3 regions of the Alteromonas sp. MB-3u-76 genome follow, and region 3 is predicted to be linked to each of the others. Evidence: predicted binding sites of a transcription regulator. Region 3 holds the regulator's gene; each other region holds the start of a gene.

What was found. The regulator FliA, encoded in region 3, starts transcription of late flagellar genes. The targets are predictions, from matches to a motif close to CTAAAGNTNNNNNNNNNNNNGCCGATA.
Region 1: pomA (flagellar motor protein PomA) is a predicted target of FliA. The motif match lies at 4,429-4,455, and genes of this name have one in related genera.
Region 2: CW735_RS05715 (flagellar protein MotY) is a predicted target of FliA. The motif match lies at 3,989-4,015, and genes of this name have one in related genera.

The regions. Positions count from the first base shown of each region.
Region 1 is NZ_CP025115.1:2,896,525-2,903,399, forward strand. It holds gene CW735_RS12940 (NAD(P)/FAD-dependent oxidoreductase) at 1-522, shown strand, start outside; gene CW735_RS12945 (DUF1365 domain-containing protein) at 519-1,274, shown strand; gene CW735_RS12950 (SAM-dependent methyltransferase) at 1,278-2,531, shown strand; gene CW735_RS12955 (flagellar motor protein MotB) at 2,688-3,617, opposite strand; gene pomA (flagellar motor protein PomA) at 3,617-4,378, opposite strand; gene xseB (exodeoxyribonuclease VII small subunit) at 4,740-4,982, shown strand; gene CW735_RS12970 (farnesyl diphosphate synthase) at 5,013-5,903, shown strand; gene dxs (1-deoxy-D-xylulose-5-phosphate synthase) at 5,935-6,875, shown strand, end outside.
Region 2 is NZ_CP025115.1:1,264,465-1,271,339, forward strand. It holds gene CW735_RS05700 (TonB-dependent receptor plug domain-containing protein) at 1-2,639, shown strand, start outside; gene CW735_RS05705 (bacterioferritin-associated ferredoxin) at 2,690-2,884, opposite strand; gene rnt (ribonuclease T) at 3,059-3,727, opposite strand; gene CW735_RS05715 (flagellar protein MotY) at 4,149-5,054, shown strand; gene glpQ (glycerophosphodiester phosphodiesterase) at 5,049-6,212, opposite strand; gene gloA (lactoylglutathione lyase) at 6,377-6,760, opposite strand.
Region 3 is NZ_CP025115.1:1,146,294-1,153,168, forward strand. It holds gene flhA (flagellar biosynthesis protein FlhA) at 1-1,860, shown strand, start outside; gene flhF (flagellar biosynthesis protein FlhF) at 1,891-3,396, shown strand; gene CW735_RS05180 (MinD/ParA family protein) at 3,402-4,268, shown strand; gene CW735_RS05185 (RNA polymerase sigma factor FliA) at 4,265-4,996, shown strand; gene cheY (chemotaxis response regulator CheY) at 5,032-5,415, shown strand; gene CW735_RS05195 (protein phosphatase CheZ) at 5,450-6,205, shown strand; gene CW735_RS05200 (chemotaxis protein CheA) at 6,218-6,875, shown strand, end outside.

The DNA.
Region 1 (6,875 bases), 1.8 Mb from region 3:
GTAACCGGGAATACAGAGAAATTCGACGACGTGGTTTTTGCGTGTCACAGCGACCAAGCACTAGCTATGCTCGAGAACCCAACCGACCTTCACCGTGATATACTTGGCAACATCCCATATGGCGATAACGACGTTGTAATGCACAAAGACGTGGGCCAGCTTCCAAAACGCAAACTTGCTTGGGCCAGCTGGAATTATCGACTTAAAGAAGATGCGACCGAAGAAATGCGTCCAGCTTCGGTTACTTACAACATGAATATTCTGCAGCGTCTTTCCGCCAAGAACACTTACTCAGTCACGCTCAACAACACAAGCGAAATAGATAAAACGCAGATTTTAGGCGAATATCAATACGCTCACCCGCAATACAGTGCCACGATGGTTAAAGCACAGCACCGCAGAAGCGAAATTTGTGGTGTAGACAATTTGCATTTTTGCGGGGCGTATTGGTACAACGGGTTTCATGAAGACGGTGTTGTAAGTGCGCTTGACGTTTGCAAACGGTTTGGTGAGACATTGTGACAGCTGTAGATACTGAAAGTGCAATTTATCGCGGTACCGTTTACCACGAGCGTTTCAAACCAACGCAGCACAAGTTTTTATACGACATTTATCTGTTTTGGCTAAAACTTGATGAAAAAGAGCTTACTGCCCTGTCTGAAAACATGAAGCACTTTTCTATTAGCAGTTGGGCCAGAGCAAGGTTTAAACGGCAAGACTATCTAGATGATGACAGCAAGCCGCTAAAAGACGCAGTGCTAGACAAAATGACGTCGTTAAACGGTAATAAAGCACTTAACGGTGAAGTTTTTATGCTGGGGCAGCTAAGGATGTGGGGGCTGTATTTCAGCCCAGTTAATTTTTATTACCTAAGGCAAAATGACGGAAGCTTCTCTCACATGCTTGCTGAAGTGAGCAATACCCCCTGGAATGAGAGGCACTATTATTTAGTTGACTTAGCGACACAGGATGACACAAAAAAAGCCTTTCACGTCTCTCCTTTTAACCCAATGGATATGACCTATAAATGGCGAATTACGCAGCCTTCAGATAGACTGTCATTGGTAATGGATTGTGTACGACAGGACAAAGAATTCTGTGCTGGAATAAATTTGAGCAAAATTACTTTAGATAATGCGAATCTAACTAAAGTGATGAAGCGTATACCTAGTATGACAATGAAAACTGTATTGGGAATTTATTGGCAAGCGCTTAAATTATTTTTAAAAAAGACGCCGCTATATACACACCCAGAAAAGAGTCAGGAAAAATAAAAAATGTCTTTTGGTGAATCTGTATTACTCTCTACGTCAGAGGTTTCGTTTGTTGACAAGACCTGTAGAACGCTCTTCCTTAAATGTTTAAAACACCTACCCCTAGGTAGTTTAACCATTCAAGAAAACGGCGACACTATTGCAACATTTGGCAATGAGCATGACGAGCTGTCAGCTATCGTTAATATAAAAGATGTAAAAGCATATCGAAGCCTATTGCTTGGCGGCAGCGTAGGTGCTGGTGAGGCCTACATGGATGGGCACTGGGACAGCAATGATGTCACCGCAGTAGTGCAAATTTTTGCGCGTAACTTACCCACACTTGACGAGTGGGAAAATAAGTTTAAATGGTTAACTATGCCGGTGATGAAACTGCAACATTTCACCCGCAGAAACACCACAAGCCAAGCAAAGAAGAACATCGAGGCGCATTACGACTTGGGTAATAAACTTTATACTCGCTTCCTTGATGGCACTATGATGTACTCTTCTGCTATTTATCCAGACCCAAATGCATCTCTTAACGAAGCGCAAAACCACAAGCTTAAAACCATATGTGACAAGCTAAAACTGGATGAGAATGATCACCTGTTAGAAATTGGCACTGGCTGGGGCGGCCTAGCGGTATATGCCGCAAAACACTACGGATGCAAAGTAACCACCACGACTATCTCTGAAGAGCAATACGCTTGGGCTCAGGAGTGGATAGAAAAAGAGCAAGTTGAAGACAAGGTAACCCTATTAAAAAAGGATTATCGATTACTTGAAGGTAAATACGACAAACTTGTTTCTATTGAAATGATTGAAGCGGTAGGCCGTTCGTTCTTGGGTAACTTTTTTGAAAGATGCTCTTCATTGTTAAAAGACAATGGCTTAATGCTTTTACAGTCGATTACCATTGACGACAGACGCTATGACAGTTACTCCAAAAGCGTAGATTTTATTCAGAAATACATATTCCCTGGCGGATTTTTACCATCACAATATCAGCTGAACGCTCACCTTAAAAAGCATTCAGATATGATGATAAGAGACCTGCACGACATTGGCATCGACTATGCGAAAACGCTTAATCACTGGTATGAGGCATTCATAGCTGCAAAGGATGAACTGTTGCAGGATGGATACGATGAGCGCTTTGTACGTATGTGGACTTATTATCTGAAATATTGCGAAGGTGGTTTTTTGGAAAGAACGATAAGTACGGTGCAATTGGTTATATCTAAGCCTCAATACCGAGATTTATTGGCGCGCTAGCACTAGCGTTTCTTACTAATAAAAAACGACGCAGCAGCGTCGTTTTTTATATGATAGCGTTTTTAAAAGACTTAGGCTAACGCCCGCTCAGCTACGCCAAGTTTAAATAACAAGTTTAAATAATAATTCGTCGCCTCTATTTACAAGTATCTAGAGCTAATCATTAACTACGGAAATGGGTTTTGAGATCATAGGCTCACCCTGGTTAATATTAATTTCCACTCTTCGATTCTTCGCTCTGTCTTGGGGAGACGTTGCGTTTTCTACAATAGGCTTTGTGTCTGCCAACCCAACCACCGACATTCTACTCTCATCGAAACCTTGAGCCGTTCGCATTGCCTCGGCAACAGCGACAGCACGCTGGGCGGACAGGTCCCAATTTGAACGGTATAGCTCGTTAGCAATATGCTGACCATCACTATGGCCGGATATTGCTATCTCGCCAGGTACATCTGCAAGTAAAAATCCGATTTTTTGTATGATCGGCTTGAATTGAGGTTGCAGGAAAGCAGAGCCTGCCGAGAATGAACCGTTCTCTCGAATTCGAATAGTAAGCTGTTGCCCTAAAGACTCCATTTCTATTGAACCGTCTAATATTTGCTTTTGCAGTTGCTGCGCCACTTTTTTCATTAGCTCAGCCGTTTGCGATTGTTCAGAGCTTTGTGAGGCTGATGAAGAGGAATCCGTAGCAGTCTGTTGAGCCTGTCCACCGCGCTGTTCACCACGCTGTTTCTGCCTCCCCCCAGCAGAGTCTTCATCGCCCGCTTGAAACTCAAGCATTTGCTGAGTCATTTCGATGGTTTGCTGTTGAATAGTTTCTATGGGGGTGGGATCAGGCTTACCTGGCCTGAATTCCATAGCAATAACGCTTGTTCCCTTGGGAATGTCCTTTACCTCTATCTTATTTTGAACCCCGAAAGCAAATTTCATTGAACCCGCTATTTGCTTAAATTTTAAAACGTCCATTTCTGAAAATGAGAGCAAGAGTACAAAGAAGCACATTAATAACGACATCAAATCGGCAAATGTACCCATCCACGCAGGAAGGCCTTCGGGTGGGCACTTGGGACATTCTTCTTCAGCCATTACTCTTCCTCACCTGAGCCGCGCTTACTCGCTGCTAAGTAATTCTTTAATATTCCGTCGATAACGCGAGGGTTTTGGCCATCAGCAATGCCCACAATGCCATCTAGTATCAGGCTTTGATTGAGCTGCTCTTCTGCCGCTCTGTTAGACAGCTTCACAGCAATAGGCAAACAAACGATATTGGCAAAAAAGGCACCATACAAAGTTGTTAACAAGGCTACCGCCATTGCCGGACCGATAGATTTAGGATCATCCATGTTAGACAACATAGCTACCAAACCAACTAACGTGCCAATCATGCCCATGGCTGGAGCCACATCGCCCATACCTTTAAATATAGTTGCACCGAATTCGTGACGGTCCGATGTCATCTTGATATCTTTAGACAGGGTTTCTCGAACTACCTCAATATCGTGACCATCCACCAGCATGTCCACACCCTTTTGCATAAACTCATTGCTTATTTCGGCCTCTTCCAAGGCTAGAAAGCCTCCTTTGCGGGCAGCGTCAGCCATTTCAACGATCTTCTCAATCAACTCTTCAGGTGGCTCAATTTTAAACATGAAGGCTTTTCCGGCGATTTTACCGGCACCAAAGAATTGGCCTAATGTGAACTGAGATAGCACGACAAATAAGCTTCCACCGAACACGATGAGAAGCGAGGGTACGTTGATAAACATACTCATACTACCGCCCATCAACATTGCCATTACAACAAAGCCGATGGCTCCCAACATACCTATGACCGTTGCTAAATCCACTTACTCTTCCCCATTTATGCGCAGCCAATGCTATTGATATACTTTGATTCTATCGGCAAAGTATAGAAAATCTAAAACAACATAGTTGAAAAATATCACAATTATGTGAGTTCGTTTATGCAAAAATAGATTTTTAATCCGTTTATTTCTCGGTGACAATTATCAAATTGTTTTAGGTTAATTGTTCTTGATTAGTTGTAGCTCTACTTTGAACAACAATCCACCGTTAGGTTAACCATAGGCAGTAAAGTTTTAGCTGACCAGAGAGATATACTTAATATGAGGACAAACCATTTGACCCTTGTGCAACCGTCCGTTAAGGTTCGCGTTATGTTATTGACGCCTACAGCTGAGCTCTCTTATGACAACAAAAAAGGACACTGCATCGTTTGAAGAAACGCTTGCCGAATTGGAATCTATTGTCGATGAAATGGAAAATGGCGACCTTCCGCTTAACAAAGCGCTGGAAAAGTTTGAACGCGGTATAGCGCTCTCTCGTCAAGGTCAAAAATCTCTCGAAAATGCAGAACAAAAAGTTCAAATTCTTCTAAATGAACAAGGCGAAGACGTATTAAAATCGCTGCCAGAAAGTGAACAACCCTAATCTGCTCACTTGTTAGCCACAGGTATCCTAATGAATTTCTCTGCTCTGCATCAGCAAGTAAAGCAGCAAACTGATGCGTCCTTGCTACAACTAATTGAAGAGTTACCCGATTACGCTCCGTCACTCAAAGCGGCCATGCGGCACGCTCTACTAGCTGGTGGAAAGCGAATGCGTCCCCTACTCGTTCATGTGGTAGGCAACACGCTAGATGTGCCCAAAAAAGATCAAATAGCCATCAGTATGGCTATTGAGTGTGTTCATGCCTACTCGCTTGTGCATGACGACCTTCCTGCTATGGATGATGACGATTTACGTCGAGGTATGCCCACTTGCCACATTGCTTTTGATGAGGCAACTGCAATTTTAGCAGGTGATGCGCTTCAAACACTTGGTTTTAGTATATTAGCCGATTCGCCAATGAGCGAATACGGCGACGCCCATAGAGCAAAGCTTCTCAGTATTTTGGCGAAAAGTGCAGGATACCTTGGTATGTGTGGAGGCCAGGCAATAGACTTGGCAAGTACAGGGAAAACCATAGACATAGAGGCATTAAAAACCCTTCATACGCTCAAAACAGGTGCGCTGCTTCGCGCTTGCGTAGAAATGATTGCTACTGTGTGCAGCACATTGGACAAAGAGGCGGAGACAGATCTCATGCTCTTTGCCAATAATATCGGGCTCGCATTTCAAGTCCAAGACGATATTTTAGACGTAGAAGGTAGTAATGAAAGTTTAGGTAAGCCTGCAGGTTCCGATGAAGCACTCGGCAAAAACACTTTTCCTGCAAAACTGGGGTTAAGTGGAGCTAAAGATGAGTTAGCAACACTTCACGAGAATGCACTACAAGCATTAGCCCGTTTACCTTACAATACAGATAGTTTAATCGCGTTTAGCGAGCTTTTGGTAAAACGTGACCATTAGCCACGCGCCATGTTGAAAAGATAATAAAAAAATGAGTTTAGATCTCCAACATTATCCAACGCTTGCCCTTGCGCAAACGCCGGACAAACTAAGGAAGTTACCACAAGATAAGCTCCGCGATCTCGCTGATGAACTTCGCGAATACCTGCTGACTTGTGTGAGCCAAAGTAGCGGGCATTTTGCTTCTGGCCTAGGCACTGTGGAATTAACAGTTGCACTTCACTACATATACAATACTCCTTTCGACCGTCTTCTTTGGGATGTGGGACATCAGGCATATCCGCATAAAATCCTAACCGGTCGCGCGGAGAAAATGTCTACAATAAGACAAAAAGACGGCCTGCACCCGTTTCCATGGCCGCTTGAAAGTGATTATGACACCTTTGCAGTGGGCCATTCATCCACGTCAATAAGTGCCGCGTTAGGCATGGCTGTTGCCGCTGAAAAAGAAGCTAAAGGCAGAAAAATTGTATCAGTCATCGGCGATGGTGCAATGACTGCGGGCATGGCCTTTGAAGCCATGAATCACGCGGGTGATATCAAGAAAGACATGGTCGTTATTCTCAACGACAACGAAATGTCTATTTCGGAAAATGTTGGTGCACTAAACAGCCATTTAGCACGCCTGCTTACGGGAAATCTTTTTAATTCAATCCGGGACGGTGGTAAGAAGCTTCTAAGTAACGTGCCGCCAATAAAAGAGTTTGCTAGCCGTGCCGAGGAACACTTGAAAGGCATGGTGGTGCCAGGCACCATTTTCGAAGAACTAGGGTTTAACTACATAGGTCCTATTGACGGACACGACGTGAATGCGGTTGTTGACACTCTTCGCAACATGCGTAAGTTTGAAGGCCCTCAACTACTGCATGTGGTGACCAAAAAAGGTAAAGGCTACGCGGTTGCAGAAGAAGATCCTATCAAGTTTCACGCTGTTCCCAAGTTTAACCCTGCTGACAATGCGCTTCCAAAATC
Region 2 (6,875 bases), 120 kb from region 3:
GCACCGAACTTGCTGTTATTACTGATGAGCTAGGTGTGTTGAGTATACGCTCACGAGCGTCATTAACCACCAAGAAAGCTTCGCAGAATAAGCAAGAAGAGCAAGCCGACAACGGCAACGCACTAGAACGCATTGCTATTGTGGGAACGCGAAATACTCCCCGCAGTGCAACAGATTCTCCTGTTCCTTTAGATATCATTGGCGCAAAATCCTTAAGTTCTCAGGGCAACGCAGATGTATTGTCTATGCTCAGCGTTATGGTTCCGTCTCTTAATGTGAACGACCAGCCTATAAACGATGCAAGCAGCTTGGTTCGGCCTGCTAACCTACGGGGAATGTCATCTGATCACACGTTGTTACTGCTCAACGGTAAACGCCGCCACCGCTCTGCGGTTATTACCTTTCTTGGCGGTGGTCTGAGTGATGGTGCTCAAGGCCCAGATATTTCTGTTATCCCGGCCTACGCTTTAAAGCAGGTTGAAGTATTGCGCGATGGTGCCTCTGCGCAATACGGCTCTGACGCAATTGCTGGCGTAATTAACTTTGTGCTCAAAGATGCGAAAGCGGGCGGGAGTATTGCTCTGAAAACTGGCGCATACGGCGAGGGAGATGGTGAACTTTTCCAACTTCAGGGAAATCGAGGTTTTGCATTTGGCGACAACGGTTTTATTAATGTTACTGGGGAGTATAGACAGCAAGGTGGCACATCTCGCTCTGTTCAGCGCGATGACGCTATTGCCCTAACTCAACAAGGCAATGCATTCATCGACAACCCCGCACAAGTATGGGGGGCTTTAGATGTGGATAAAGACCTTAAATTTGCAATTAATACAGGTTTCAAATTTTCACCGTCTACCCAGCTTTATAGTTTTCTTACTGCGGCTAAAAGAGAATTATCTGGAGGTTTTTATTACCGCAACCCGCAAACCCGAGAAGGTGTGTTTAGCAGAACCGACTCCGAAACCGGGGCTCGGCGCTTAATCGTTGCCGATTTAGACGGTGTAGATAGTGGTATATCCTGTCCGTTGATAATATTGAACGACGCTAATGTGCTTGAAGATCCGAACTATCTGAAAATAGCGGATAACAGTACCCCTGTGGGCGCTAATTGTTTTGCGTTTAACGAACTTTATCCGGGCGGCTTTACGCCAAGCTTCGGCGGTGTGATTGAAGATGGCTCCGTTACCCTGGGCTTGAAAAAAGAATTACCTTACGACTGGGCGTTTGATGCAAGCGCAACGGTTGGTTACAGCAACATTGACTATAATATCAGTGGCACGGTAAACCCGTCGTTAGGTCCGGAATCGCCCACGGCCTTTGATCCCGGAGGCGTATCTCAAGTTGAGCGTACATTAAATTTAGATTTTACTAAGCTGATTCAATCGGTTTTTGAAGATCCTATCAGCATTGGTGTAGGTCTTGAATGGCGCAAAGAGACATACTTTCAAAAGGCCGGTGATATAAACTCATACATAGCCGGACCTTTTGCCTTAGAGCCACCACTTGGTTTAAACGAAGGGTTTGCGATTGGCTCAAACGGTTTTCCAGGCTATCAGCCTCAATCTGCGGGACACTGGAGTCGTAACAACTGGGCAATGTATGGCGACATAGAGCTGTTTGTTACCGAGTCATTGCAATTCGGATTGGCTTCGCGGGTAGAACATTTTAGTGATTTTGGAACGACTTTCGACGGAAAGCTCAGTACCCGCTACAAGTTAAGCGATCTGTTTGCTATTCGAGGTTCTGTTAATACGGGCTTCAAAGCGCCGACAGTGGGGCAGAGTAATGTTATCAACGTAACTACTGCTTATGGCGAAAACGGGCTTGAAGACCAAGCTACGTTACCTCCCACTGATATGATATCTATGCAATTAGGTGCAACGCCTTTGCAGCCGGAAGAGTCGGTAAATTTTAGTGTGGGGGCGGTGTTGCAAGCTAGCGACCAGTTCTTTGCTACCATCGATTATTTTAATATTAGATTAAGAGATAGAATTAGCACTACTTCAGCTATTCCACTTACTGAAAGCGATATCAATACGCTTATTCAAAACGGTCGCCCCGACGCTGCAAAATATAATGCAGCGAAATATTTCACCAACGATTTTGACACAAAAACACAAGGTATTGATGTTGTTGTTAACTATCAGTTTATGTTTGATGAGTGGCAAAACAATTTACTTTTTGCGTATAACTGGACAGACACGCAGGTAGAGCGAGTTACACTTTACCCCGCGGTTATTGATGGAAGATTACAATTAGCGCCAAACCTAACCGAGGCACGCATCCGCATGCTGGAGGATAATTTGCCGGCACACAGGGGGAGTATTACATTAGAACAACGTCTGCAGTCTTTTGAGTTTACTTGGCGACTGAATTATTTTGGTTCTTTTTATGAAGATCACCTAGATGCGTCTGCAGGGCTAGATATTTATGGAGGAGCTAGATTTACCATGGATGCGCAGTTTGCGTGGCAGTTTTCAAAGGAAACTCGGTTAACCTTAGGCGTACAGAATCTTTTTAATACACTACCAGACACGAATGTTTTTAAAGAGGAAGTTGGAGCACTCTATCCGCCGACCACGCCAGGTGGTATCAACGGCAACTTCTATTATGCGGGTTTAGAGTATTCGTTTGAGTAAACGTTAAACGCTTTTGATAGGAAATATGAAGGCGTACAGAAAATAACGTTTTAACCCACGTTTTTAAACAGGGACTCATCGATGATTGTTTGGTCAATTATTTGCTGAGCCATACCAATACATTTGCCACATTGAGAGCCCAGTTCTAAATGCTCACGCAACTCACGCATATTTCCAACACCGTTCGTTTCAACAGCGGCGCGAATACTTTTGTCGGTTACTCCGTAGCACATACATACAAACATTATTGGGCACTCCAAATGAATCTGTAAATGATAATAATTGTTATTCATGAGTTTGGCAAGTCGTGATGAGAATTATTTTCATTAAAAATTACCCAAATTGTTTAGTGGTCAAAAAAGGCTTATGTTTAGCGTCTATAGACGCTAAATTTTTAATTTCGGAGGGGCGAGTGTTAGTTAACACTCCTTTTCAAGGGGCCAGCCGCCAAGGGCTTTATAGCGGTTTACCATGTAGCAGAATAGCTCTGTGGTTTTTTGTGCGTCATACAGTGCACTGTGGGCTTCATTTTGGTCAAACTCAATACCTGCAGCGCGGCAGGCCTTAACCAATACCGTTTGGCCAAGTGCTAAACCAGCCAGGCTGGTAGTATCAAAAGACACAAAAGGGTGGAATGGGGTGCGTTTGATATTGCAGCGTTGAATGGCAGCATTGACAAAACCCTGATCGAAGGCGGCATTGTGAGCTACGATCACAGAGCGTTGGCAGTCTGCATTTTTTTGCGCCTTGCGCACGCCTTTACACAGCTCCTTCATGGCTTCACTTTCTTCTATTGCGCCTCTTAGAGCGCAATGAGGATCAATACCATTAAACTCTAATGCGGCAGGTTCAAGATTTGCGCCTTCAAAGGGTTCAATATGATAGTGAAAAGTTTGGTCTGGGTGTAACAGACCATTTTCGTCCATTTTCACCGTCACGGCAGCAAGTTCTAATAGTGCATCAGTGCCTGCAATAAATCCCGCTGTTTCAACATCTATAACAACAGGAAAGTACCCTCTAAATCGTTCAGATAAGCTAGGTATCGCAGTTGAAGACGGGGCTGTAGAAGACTTAGCAGTTGAAGACATAGACTCTCTTATAAGAACGGGTGAATTTGGATGTGACCGGCTTAACTATAGGGCACGTGTTGTTTCTGCAAAGATTATCGCAAGTATGTAAGGCAAGTGCTAGCATGAATTGTATAGAAGCTGTTTTACGGTGTGAAGTTGTTCGAGCAGGGCAGGCAAGCGCTAGGGCAAACATAGAACGTAAAGGTAGAACGCAAAAATAGAACGTTAAAACAAAAGAGGCAACCAGGGAAGTAAGCCAAGGACATTTGGCAATCAAGACTAAACTTTTCTACAATTCAGGCGATAATAACACTAAGCGCGACTCTACTACACACATTCGAATAATCTGGGAACAGGGTTTTTTATAACCTACTCTGTGCCTAAATGAAGAGTAAGTGTGGGCGTATAAGTTAAAAATTTTCATTTTCTGGGCGTCAGTATGTCTTTTACATGTAAAATCGGGTGGAAAATAAAACCTGCTATTTTATTTGCAATGCTCGTTGGTATGGCAGCGTCTGCAACGGTGTCTCACGCTGCAATGCGTCAGTATTCCGCTACCGTTGAGACTTCAAATTGGCAAGTTGAGAAGGATTCTAGGTTACAGTGCAGGCTCAACCATGATCTTCCCGGATATGGTGATGCCATGTTTACTAGCGTGGCCTCGAAGCAACTCAATATGGAGTTCGAACTTGATATGCACCTGCTGCCCAATCGATTTGACGTTGCGGCGGTATACTCAGTGCCACCTAAATGGATGCCCGGCGTAGCGCCCAAGCCAATAGCTGATATGACGATACGCAAGCAGTACAATGGTGACCTCCCACAAGACGCGGCCTGGACAATGCTGTCAGAGTTAGAAAAAGGATTCTGGCCCACTATCTACTATCAAGATTGGTACAACAAATACGATAAAGTGAGCGTTGCGTTAAACGCTAGCAACTTTACCAGCGTTTACAGAGAATTTGTAAATTGTGTTGCTAACTTACTGCCTTACACTTTCGACGATATTGCTTATACCGTGCTGTCATACAAAAATAACAGTACAGAACTCACAAAGTATTCGCAGAAACGATTAACAATGATAGGTGAATACCTCAAAGAAGATGCTGAGCTTGAGCTTGTGTTGTTAGACGGTTACACCGATAGCTATGGAGGGCGCTGGACCAACGAGCAGCTCTCTATTCAAAGAGCGAACGAAGTTAAAGACTATTTGACGACATTGGGTGTCCCTAACGATCGTATTCAACTAACAGGACATGGAGAAAAGCGTCATATTGCTCCGAATGACACCCGCGAGTCTAGGGCGCAAAACAGGCGAGTTGTGGTGCGTCTATCTAAGTCATAACCGGGCGGAATGCAAAGCGTTCGAATTGAGATAATCAGCGCGCCACTTTGCAACAGGTGGAATATGGTCGGTAAATATTCCATCTGCCTTTACTTGCGTTTTTAAGGCATTTAGTAGCTGTTCGCCAGATAGGCCTAGCGGAAGTGCATCTTGGCGGTAGGTGTAGGGGTGTATCGTTAACCCGTATTTATGCGCCTCTGAAATCCACCCTGCAGCTTTGATTGTGCTCTGATTTTTTTGCGAAGACTGCTTACCTAAAGGTTTGTCATCATAAGTTTGTGCGTCGAAAAGTTGATTGAGCCAAGGACCTATACCATCAGCATACTCAGCTACCTTAGCCATACCCTCTGCGCTGCGGATCCAGTTGTAGTCTGTCTTACTCTCGCGCCAACTGTTCTCTCCAATTAGCATAACAACCTTGCCTTTGTAGCCTAACTCGTTGCGTATGCGCTTGATTTCATTAAAGTCGAAACACTGCAAATAGCTATTATTGCTAGCGCCATCGAGTTTGTACGTTTGAAGCGCTTCTATAGCAATCTTACTGGCATCTACCCCTTCGGCTAAGTGGAACGATGGAGACTTCACTTCTGGGTAAACGCCTACAGATTTACCGAACTGCCGATTGAGCTCGCCTATTAACTCTAAGTGTTCATATAAAGTGGCAATAGAAAAGTGTGGTGCAGATGCGGAAAAGCGCTTTGCAAAAACGGGGTTTTGCTTTTTATCCTCACGCTCGTGAATGCTAAGTGTGCGTAGCTCTGCAAGTGTAAAGTCACGGGCGTAATACCTTCCATCTTTCCGAGCTCTATCAGCGAATACTTCCTCTACATTGGTCACAGTTTCTAAGTGAATATCATGAAGTACAACGGGAATATCATCTTTAGTGATAACTACGTCCTGCTCTATAAAGTCAGCGTTCAATGAAAATGCAAGAGTGGCTGCCTCAAGCGTATGCTCAGGTAAGTAGCCTGACGCACCCCGATGAGCAATAATGGCAAAAGGCTTACCAGCCATACTGGAAGAGGAAGCCGCAGAATCTTCGTGGGAAGTCGCTATTGCAAAGGAGGGCAGGTACGCCGTAAGGAGGCATGCTGTAACAAGGGTTGCAATAAAACGCGGCGCGGTAAAAAGGTATCTGGTGGCAACGCTAACTTTCATACTTATATTCCAAATGAGTCGGCTCCGAACACATCTTAAAGGCGCTTTGTTACGATATTGCTATCCAAGCGCTTCTATCCAAACTTATGTTATGCCTGTGTGGAGGTGTTTAAGGTTGCTCGGACACGGTGGATGAATCGGTTAAACACGCCTGTGATATCAAGCTATCGGCCTTCAATGAGTTCAATGGCATAGCCATCAGGGTCGCGTACGAAAGCAATGACGGTGCTACCGCCTTTTACAGGCCCCGGCTGACGATATACTTCAGCACCGTGAGCTTCAAGATTTTTACAAAAACCATAGATATCTTCCACGCCAATAGCAATATGGCCATAGGCATTACCTTTATCATAGGTATTGTCTCCCCAGTTATAAGTCAGCTCCAGCACAGTAGAATTTTCTTCATCGCCGTAACCAACAAAAGCCAGTGTGTATTCATACTTTTTGTTTTCAGACTTGCGCAATAAGCGCATGCCCATGAGCTCAGTGTAAAAGTGTAACGATGCATCGAGGTTTTCCACGCGCAGCATTGTATGCAGCATTCTCATAGTGATTCTCTCATAATAGTTTGTGTGCACTAGATATTCGCTATCTAAAAATTTAAGCAACCCAGATAAACAAAATAAGTGCAATGGGACCAAGCGTAATTAGTGTAATTAAACG
Region 3 (6,875 bases):
GCAACCGTTTTAAGACTGGCACTAAACGTCGCCTCTACGCGAGTTGTTTTATTGTATGGTCATGAGGGTGGTGATGCGGCGGGTAAAGTCATCGAGGCCTTTGGTGCTGTGGTAATTGGTGGTAATTATGCCGTGGGTATCGTTGTATTTGCCATTTTGCTAATTATTAACTTTAAGGTTGTTACTGCTGGTGCAGGGCGTATATCTGAAGTAAATGCTCGCTTTACCCTTGACGCCATGCCGGGTAAGCAAATGGCAATAGATGCCGACTTAAATGCGGGTTACATCGACCAAGACCAGGCGCGGGAGCGCCGAGAAGAGATAACAGCAGAAGCAGACTTTTACGGCTCAATGGACGGTGCGTCAAAATTTGTAAAAGGTGACGCCGTTGCCGGTCTATTTATCATGCTCATCAATATCGTGGGCGGATTATTTATTGGCATGATTCAATACGATCTCTCGTTTGGCGATGCCATTGAAATTTATACGTTGCTCACCATCGGTGATGGGTTAGTGGCACAAATACCCTCTCTTTTACTCTCCGTTGCAACCGCAATTATAGTTACTCGCGAGAATGAAACCCAAGAAATGGGTAAGGAAATTCGTGGGCAGCTTGGAAACAATCAAGCTTTATACATAGCGTCAGGGGTTTTATTTGTGATGGGTATTATTCCAGGTATGCCCCATGTTGCATTTTTAGGGTTCTCTGCTCTTACCGCTGGAGTAGCCTTTCTTCAGACCCACAATGCCAAGAAGAAAGCTGCTGAACCACAGGTGCCAGATACACTCTCTAGAGATGAAACCGTGGCACCAGAAGTCAAAGAACTTGGCTGGGATGATGTTCAGCAGGTCGACACCATTGGGCTTGAGGTGGGTTATAGGCTGATTCCGCTAGTTGATAAATCCCAGGGTGGTGAGCTGTTAACCCGCATTAAAGGCGTACGTAAAAAACTATCTCAAGAACTCGGGTTTCTTATCCCACCAGTACACATTCGCGATAATTTAGATTTAGAACCCAATACTTACACTATCGCTATGCTGGGAGTGACTATTGGAGACTCGGTGATAAGTCACGATGAAGAACTCGCCATTAACCCTGGCCAAGTTTTTGGGAAGCTTGAGGGGAGAGCGACAAAAGATCCGGCGTTTGGCCTAGATGCCGTTTGGATTAAGCCCAATAAACGTGAGCATGCTCAAACTCTTGGGTACACGGTGGTAGACGCGGCCACAGTGGTTGCTACTCATTTAAGTCAACTACTTACCAATAATGCCTATCAACTGCTTGGACACGAAGAGGCCCAACAACTACTCGACATGTTAGCAAAGCAGCATCCTAAATTGGTTGAAGGTTTGGTGCCCGATATATTGCCGTTAAGCACGGTAGTAAAAATACTGCAAACATTACTGTTTGAAGGTGTTCCTATTCGCGACATGCGTACGATAGTGCAAACATTAAGTGAATATGGCACTCGTAGCCAAGACTCAGATGTGTTGGTGTCAGCGGTACGTATTGCGCTTAAACGGCTTATTGTTCAGGAAATCACGCAGGGTGCCAAAGAGATACCTGTCATAACCTTGGCGCCAGAGTTGGAACAGATGTTGCACCAGTCACTTCAAGCAGGTGGTGAAGATGGTGCAGGTATTGAACCTGGTCTTGCAGACAAGTTACAAAAGTCCTTGCAGCAAGCCAGTCAGCAGCAAGAACTAGAGGGAGAGCCCGCAGTGTTACTTACTTCTGGAATGCTAAGGCCGGTGCTATCTCGCTTCTTAAAATATTCTGTTGTTGGGTTACATGTTCTTTCCTATCAAGAAGTACCTGATGACAAACAAATAAAAATAGTCAGTTCGGTCGGTCAATAATCTGACACTGGGGCGAGTGGAGAAGTTGCAATGAAAATAAGACGTTTTTTTGGCAAAGACATGCGCGAGGCGCTAAGCCAAGTTAAGGCTGAGTTAGGTAGCGACGCGGTTATTATGTCCAATCGCAAAGTGGCAGACGGTATTGAACTGGTTGCCGCTTATGACAAAGAGCCAGAAGCAAAGCTTAACATATCCAAAACGCCGTCAAAAGGGGCAGCTAAAAGTGCTACACCGAGTTTGAGCGAAATCATTGGCGATGATGGCCCAGACAGCTTAAAAGCATTACTGGAAAAACAGCATAGCGGTGCAGCACCTTATAACCAAACTGCAGCGCCAGGTGACTCGTCTGCGCACCTTGGCTCGGCCTCGTTAAATAAAAATTCAGAAGCGAATGTTAACCAGCCGGCTTCAGTAAATGCCCAGCACGCCAATAATATTGCATCACATCTCGACTTCTCAGATGCGTTTATTGACGAAGTGGAAGCGCAGCAACCTGCAAATGGCTATTTTAACAGCCGCGACGCTAATGCCCGAGAATTTAATGCTTCAAAAACGAATGAAGACGATGCGTTCCCCACGCATCAGGCTTCAAGCATAGAAAATGATGTGCCAACTCAGTCTGCAGAACTCGCTCAAATAAAAGAAGAACTCGCGTCTTTACGAGGTGTTCTTCAACACCAAGTTGCAGACTTAATGGAAGCAAAACAGAGCCGTCAAAAACCCGTCCATCAATATCTTATTGCTCGTTTAACTGAAATGGGGCTTAGCAAAGCATTATCTAAGCAGTTAATCAGCTATACTCCAGGGCATTACAATGAACGAGACGCATGGGTTTATCTTCTTAACCTATTGGCTAATCGCATAAATGTAACAGGAAACGATATACTCACTGCACAAGGTGCGGTGGCATTAGTCGGGCCAACAGGAACGGGTAAAACAACTACTGTGGCGAAACTGGCCGCACGCTATGCGCAGAAGTATGGCGCCGACTCTGTTGCTATGATTACCATAGACACATACAGAATTGCTGCATTTGAACAGCTGGCAACCTACGGTAAAATTATTGGTTGTACGGTGAGAAAAGCGCAGTCGAGTGAAGAACTTGCAGATTTATTGTTTCAACTTCGCCATAAGCGACTAGTATTGATTGATACGGCTGGTTTTAGTCAACGAGATAGCCGACTAATTAAACAAATTAAGCATTTTGACAATGGTCAGATGCCGCCAGTGAAAAAATATTTGGTAGCGCAAGCAAATACACAATATCCTGCGTTACAGAGGATCATTAAGGCCTATGATGACATCGAGCTAAGTGGTTGTATTTTCACTAAGTTAGATGAGTGCTATTCTTTAGGCGAAGTGCTTAGCGCGGCAGTTGAGTACCAGTTACCGGTTAGTTATGTCACCGACGGTCAAAAAGTACCGGAAGACATTAAGATTGCAGAAGCGAAATCTTTAGTTTCCGCTGCTGCAAAGCTTTATAAAAAATATGGTTTGGATCATACTAGTAATAACAACGATATTAAAACAGCATAAGTAGTATGATTGACGACCAAGCGAGTAGCTTAAGAAAAATGAAGCAATCACGGTTAATCAAAGTTATCGCCGTCACCGGAGGTAAAGGTGGCGTTGGTAAGACAAATATCACGCTTAACACGGCAATTGCTATGGCTAAGCAGGGCAAACGTGTGATGGTGCTCGATGCCGATTTAGGATTGGCCAACGTAGATGTCATGTTAGGGCTTCGCGTTGAAAAAAACCTTTCTCACGTTTTATCTGGTGAATGCACCTTAGACGATGTACTTGTCACTGGGCCTCACGGTATAAAGATTGCGCCTGCTACATCGGGCACTCAGTCGATGGCAGAGTTGTCTACAACACAGCACGCGGGTCTTATTCGTGCATTCAGCGAACTACGCTCGCCGATAGACGTATTGCTTGTTGATACCGCGGCCGGTATTTCAGATATGGTGCTAAGCTTTGCAAAAGCCTCTCAGGACATCATGGTAGTGGTGTGTGATGAGCCTACATCACTTACCGATGCTTATGCGCTGATAAAACTACTTAACCGCGAACACGGTGTTTTTCGGTTTAAAGTTGTCGCCAATATGGTTAGAGATGTGCGCGAAGGCCAAGAGCTTTTCAGCAAGCTGAGTAAAGTTACCGGGCGCTTCTTAGATGTTGCGCTAGAATTAGTGGCAACCATACCATTTGATGAAAATATTCGTCGTGCGGTGAGAAAACAAACAGCTATTGTCGATGCTTACCCAGGTTCACCAGCATCAGTAGCAATTAGTCAGCTAGCAAATAGGGCGGCATCTTGGCCAATCCCGACTCAGCCTGGCGGACACCTAGAATTTTTTATTGAGCAGTTAATCGCAGAAAAAGCAGTAGGGAATCAACGTTGAATAGTAAGGCGGCCGCTTATCAACAACAAACTGATAAGTCGCAGTTAGTCGAGCGACATGCGCCCCTAGTAAAGCGCATAGCACACCACTTAATGGCAAGATTGCCAGCAAGTGTGCTTGTTGACGATCTTATTCAGTCTGGAATGATTGGCCTTTTAGAAGCTGCGCGGAATTTTGACGGTTCGAAGGGAGCGAGTTTTGAGACCTTCGCAGGCATTCGTATCCGCGGCGCGATGCTAGATGAAATTCGCAAAGGAGATTGGACTCCACGCTCTGTTCATCGAAATGGACGGGCGATTACAGAAGCGATTTCGCAGGTTGAAAGTGAAACGGGCAGAGATGCAAGAGATGTTGATATTGCCACTAAACTAAACGTTAGCTTGCAAGATTATCATCAGATGCTCAATGAGGTAAACGCAGGGAAGTTAGTTGGAATTGAAGATTTAGGTGTCTCTGAGGACGTCATCACCACCGAGCAAAGTCGAGGAAGCGATGCTCCCCTTGAAGACCTGATGCAAGGCGCGTTTCAAAAATCATTGGCCCAAGCAATCACTACTTTACCCGAACGAGAAGCGATAGTGCTTTCCTTGTACTATGATGAAGAACTGAATCTTAGAGAAATTGGTGAAGTTCTTGATGTAAGTGAATCGAGAGTGAGTCAAATTCATAGTCAGGCCATGTTAAAACTCAAATCACGAATGAAGTCGTGGCGAGCTGACGAAGAATAGAAATTAAAACAATTAACCCCTCAATGGAGGCTATTTTGGATAAGAGCATGAAGATTCTTGTGGTAGACGATTTCTCTACCATGAGACGTATCATTAAAAACCTATTAAAAGATTTGGGTTTCGCAAACATCCAGGAAGCGGACGACGGAAGTACGGCGTTACCCATGCTACAACAGGGTGATTTCGATTTTGTTGTGACCGACTGGAATATGCCGGGTATGCAGGGTATCGATTTGCTTCGTGCAATTCGTGCCGACGATAAACTTAAGCATCTGCCGGTACTGATGGTAACGGCGGAAGCGAAGAAAGAGCAGATTGTTGCCGCAGCGCAAGCTGGGGTTAATGGCTACGTAGTTAAGCCTTTCACAGCCGCTACGTTAAAAGAAAAGTTAGATAAAATATTCGAACGTTTAGGTTGATCCAGACGCTCACCAGAGAAACGAGGTTTACTGGATGACAACGAATGCAAACGTTCCATTATCACTAGAAGAAGCTAAACAGCTTGTTGTTTATCTTGAAGCTGGGGATAACGCTTCAGCCAATGCGCTCTTTGAAGCAGCGTCGATGAAAGAAAACGTAGAGCTTTTTGCCGAGGTTGGAAAGCTTACCCGTCAACTTCACGACGCGTTAAACAACTTTCAAATAGATGATCGCATCAAGAACTTAGCCACAGATGATATCCCTGACGCACAGACCCGCCTAACTTACGTTATTGAAGAAACTGAAAAAGCTGCTAATACTACAATGGATGCCGTTGAAGCCAGCATGCCAATTGCCGAGTTGCTTTCATCTCGTATAGAGAATGTGATGCCAGAGTGGAAAAAGCTCATGACAAGGCAAATTGAAGTGGGCGAATTCAAAGCCTTGTGCAAAGATTTAGACGAATTGCTAGAGGAGGGAGCTTCTCAGTCAGCTAAACTTACGCAGTTGTTGACAGAAGTGCTGATGGCACAAGGTTATCAAGACCTTACCGGTCAGGTAATCCGCCGTGTTATCGACTTAGTAAAAGAAGTCGAAGAAAGCTTAGTTAACATGCTCACCATGTTTGGTGAGCGGGACGGTTTAGAACAAACTAAACCATTACCTAGCGAAGCCGATAAGGTTGATGGTGTACAAGCAGAAGGGCCAATTATTGACGCTGAGTCTCGCGATGATGTTGTATCTGGCCAAGATGATGTTGATGATCTTCTGTCTAGCTTAGGTTTTTAGGGGAGCGGGCGCATGTCGTTTGATGTTGACGAGGAAATACTACAGGACTTTTTGGTTGAGGCCGGAGAGATACTTGAACAATTACAAGAACAGCTCGTTGATCTTGAGAACAATCCTGAAGATGCGAATTTGCTAAATGCAATTTTTCGCGGATATCACACGGTAAAAGGCGGTGCGGGCTTTTTGTCCCTCACTGAGCTTGTTGAAATTTGTCATGGCGCTGAAAACGTTTTTGACGTAATGAGAAACGGACAGCGCACACTGACACCAGAGCTAATGGATATTATTCTGCAGGCTACTGATGTCGTTGTTGACATGTTTGAGAAAGTTAAAGCGCAGGAGCCGCTTGAGCCGGCTGATGCACAGCTTGTAGACAAATTGCACAAGTTAAGTCGCCCAGAAACACCAGACGAGAACATTTTTGATAATGCTCCCGCTCCACAAGCTGCTGAACCTGATTTCAGTTCGGAGCCTGAACTGGAGTTGGTTGAAGCGACGCCATCTTCATCAAGTGACAATACCTCAAAAGGCGACGGTGAAATTGACGAAATCACCGAAGACGAGTTTGAAGCTTTACTCGATGAGCTACACGGCTCATCTGCGCCAGGTAAGAGTACTTCGCCTAAGCAAGAAGCTGCACCAACTCCCAGCGCGGGCAGTACTTCAGCTT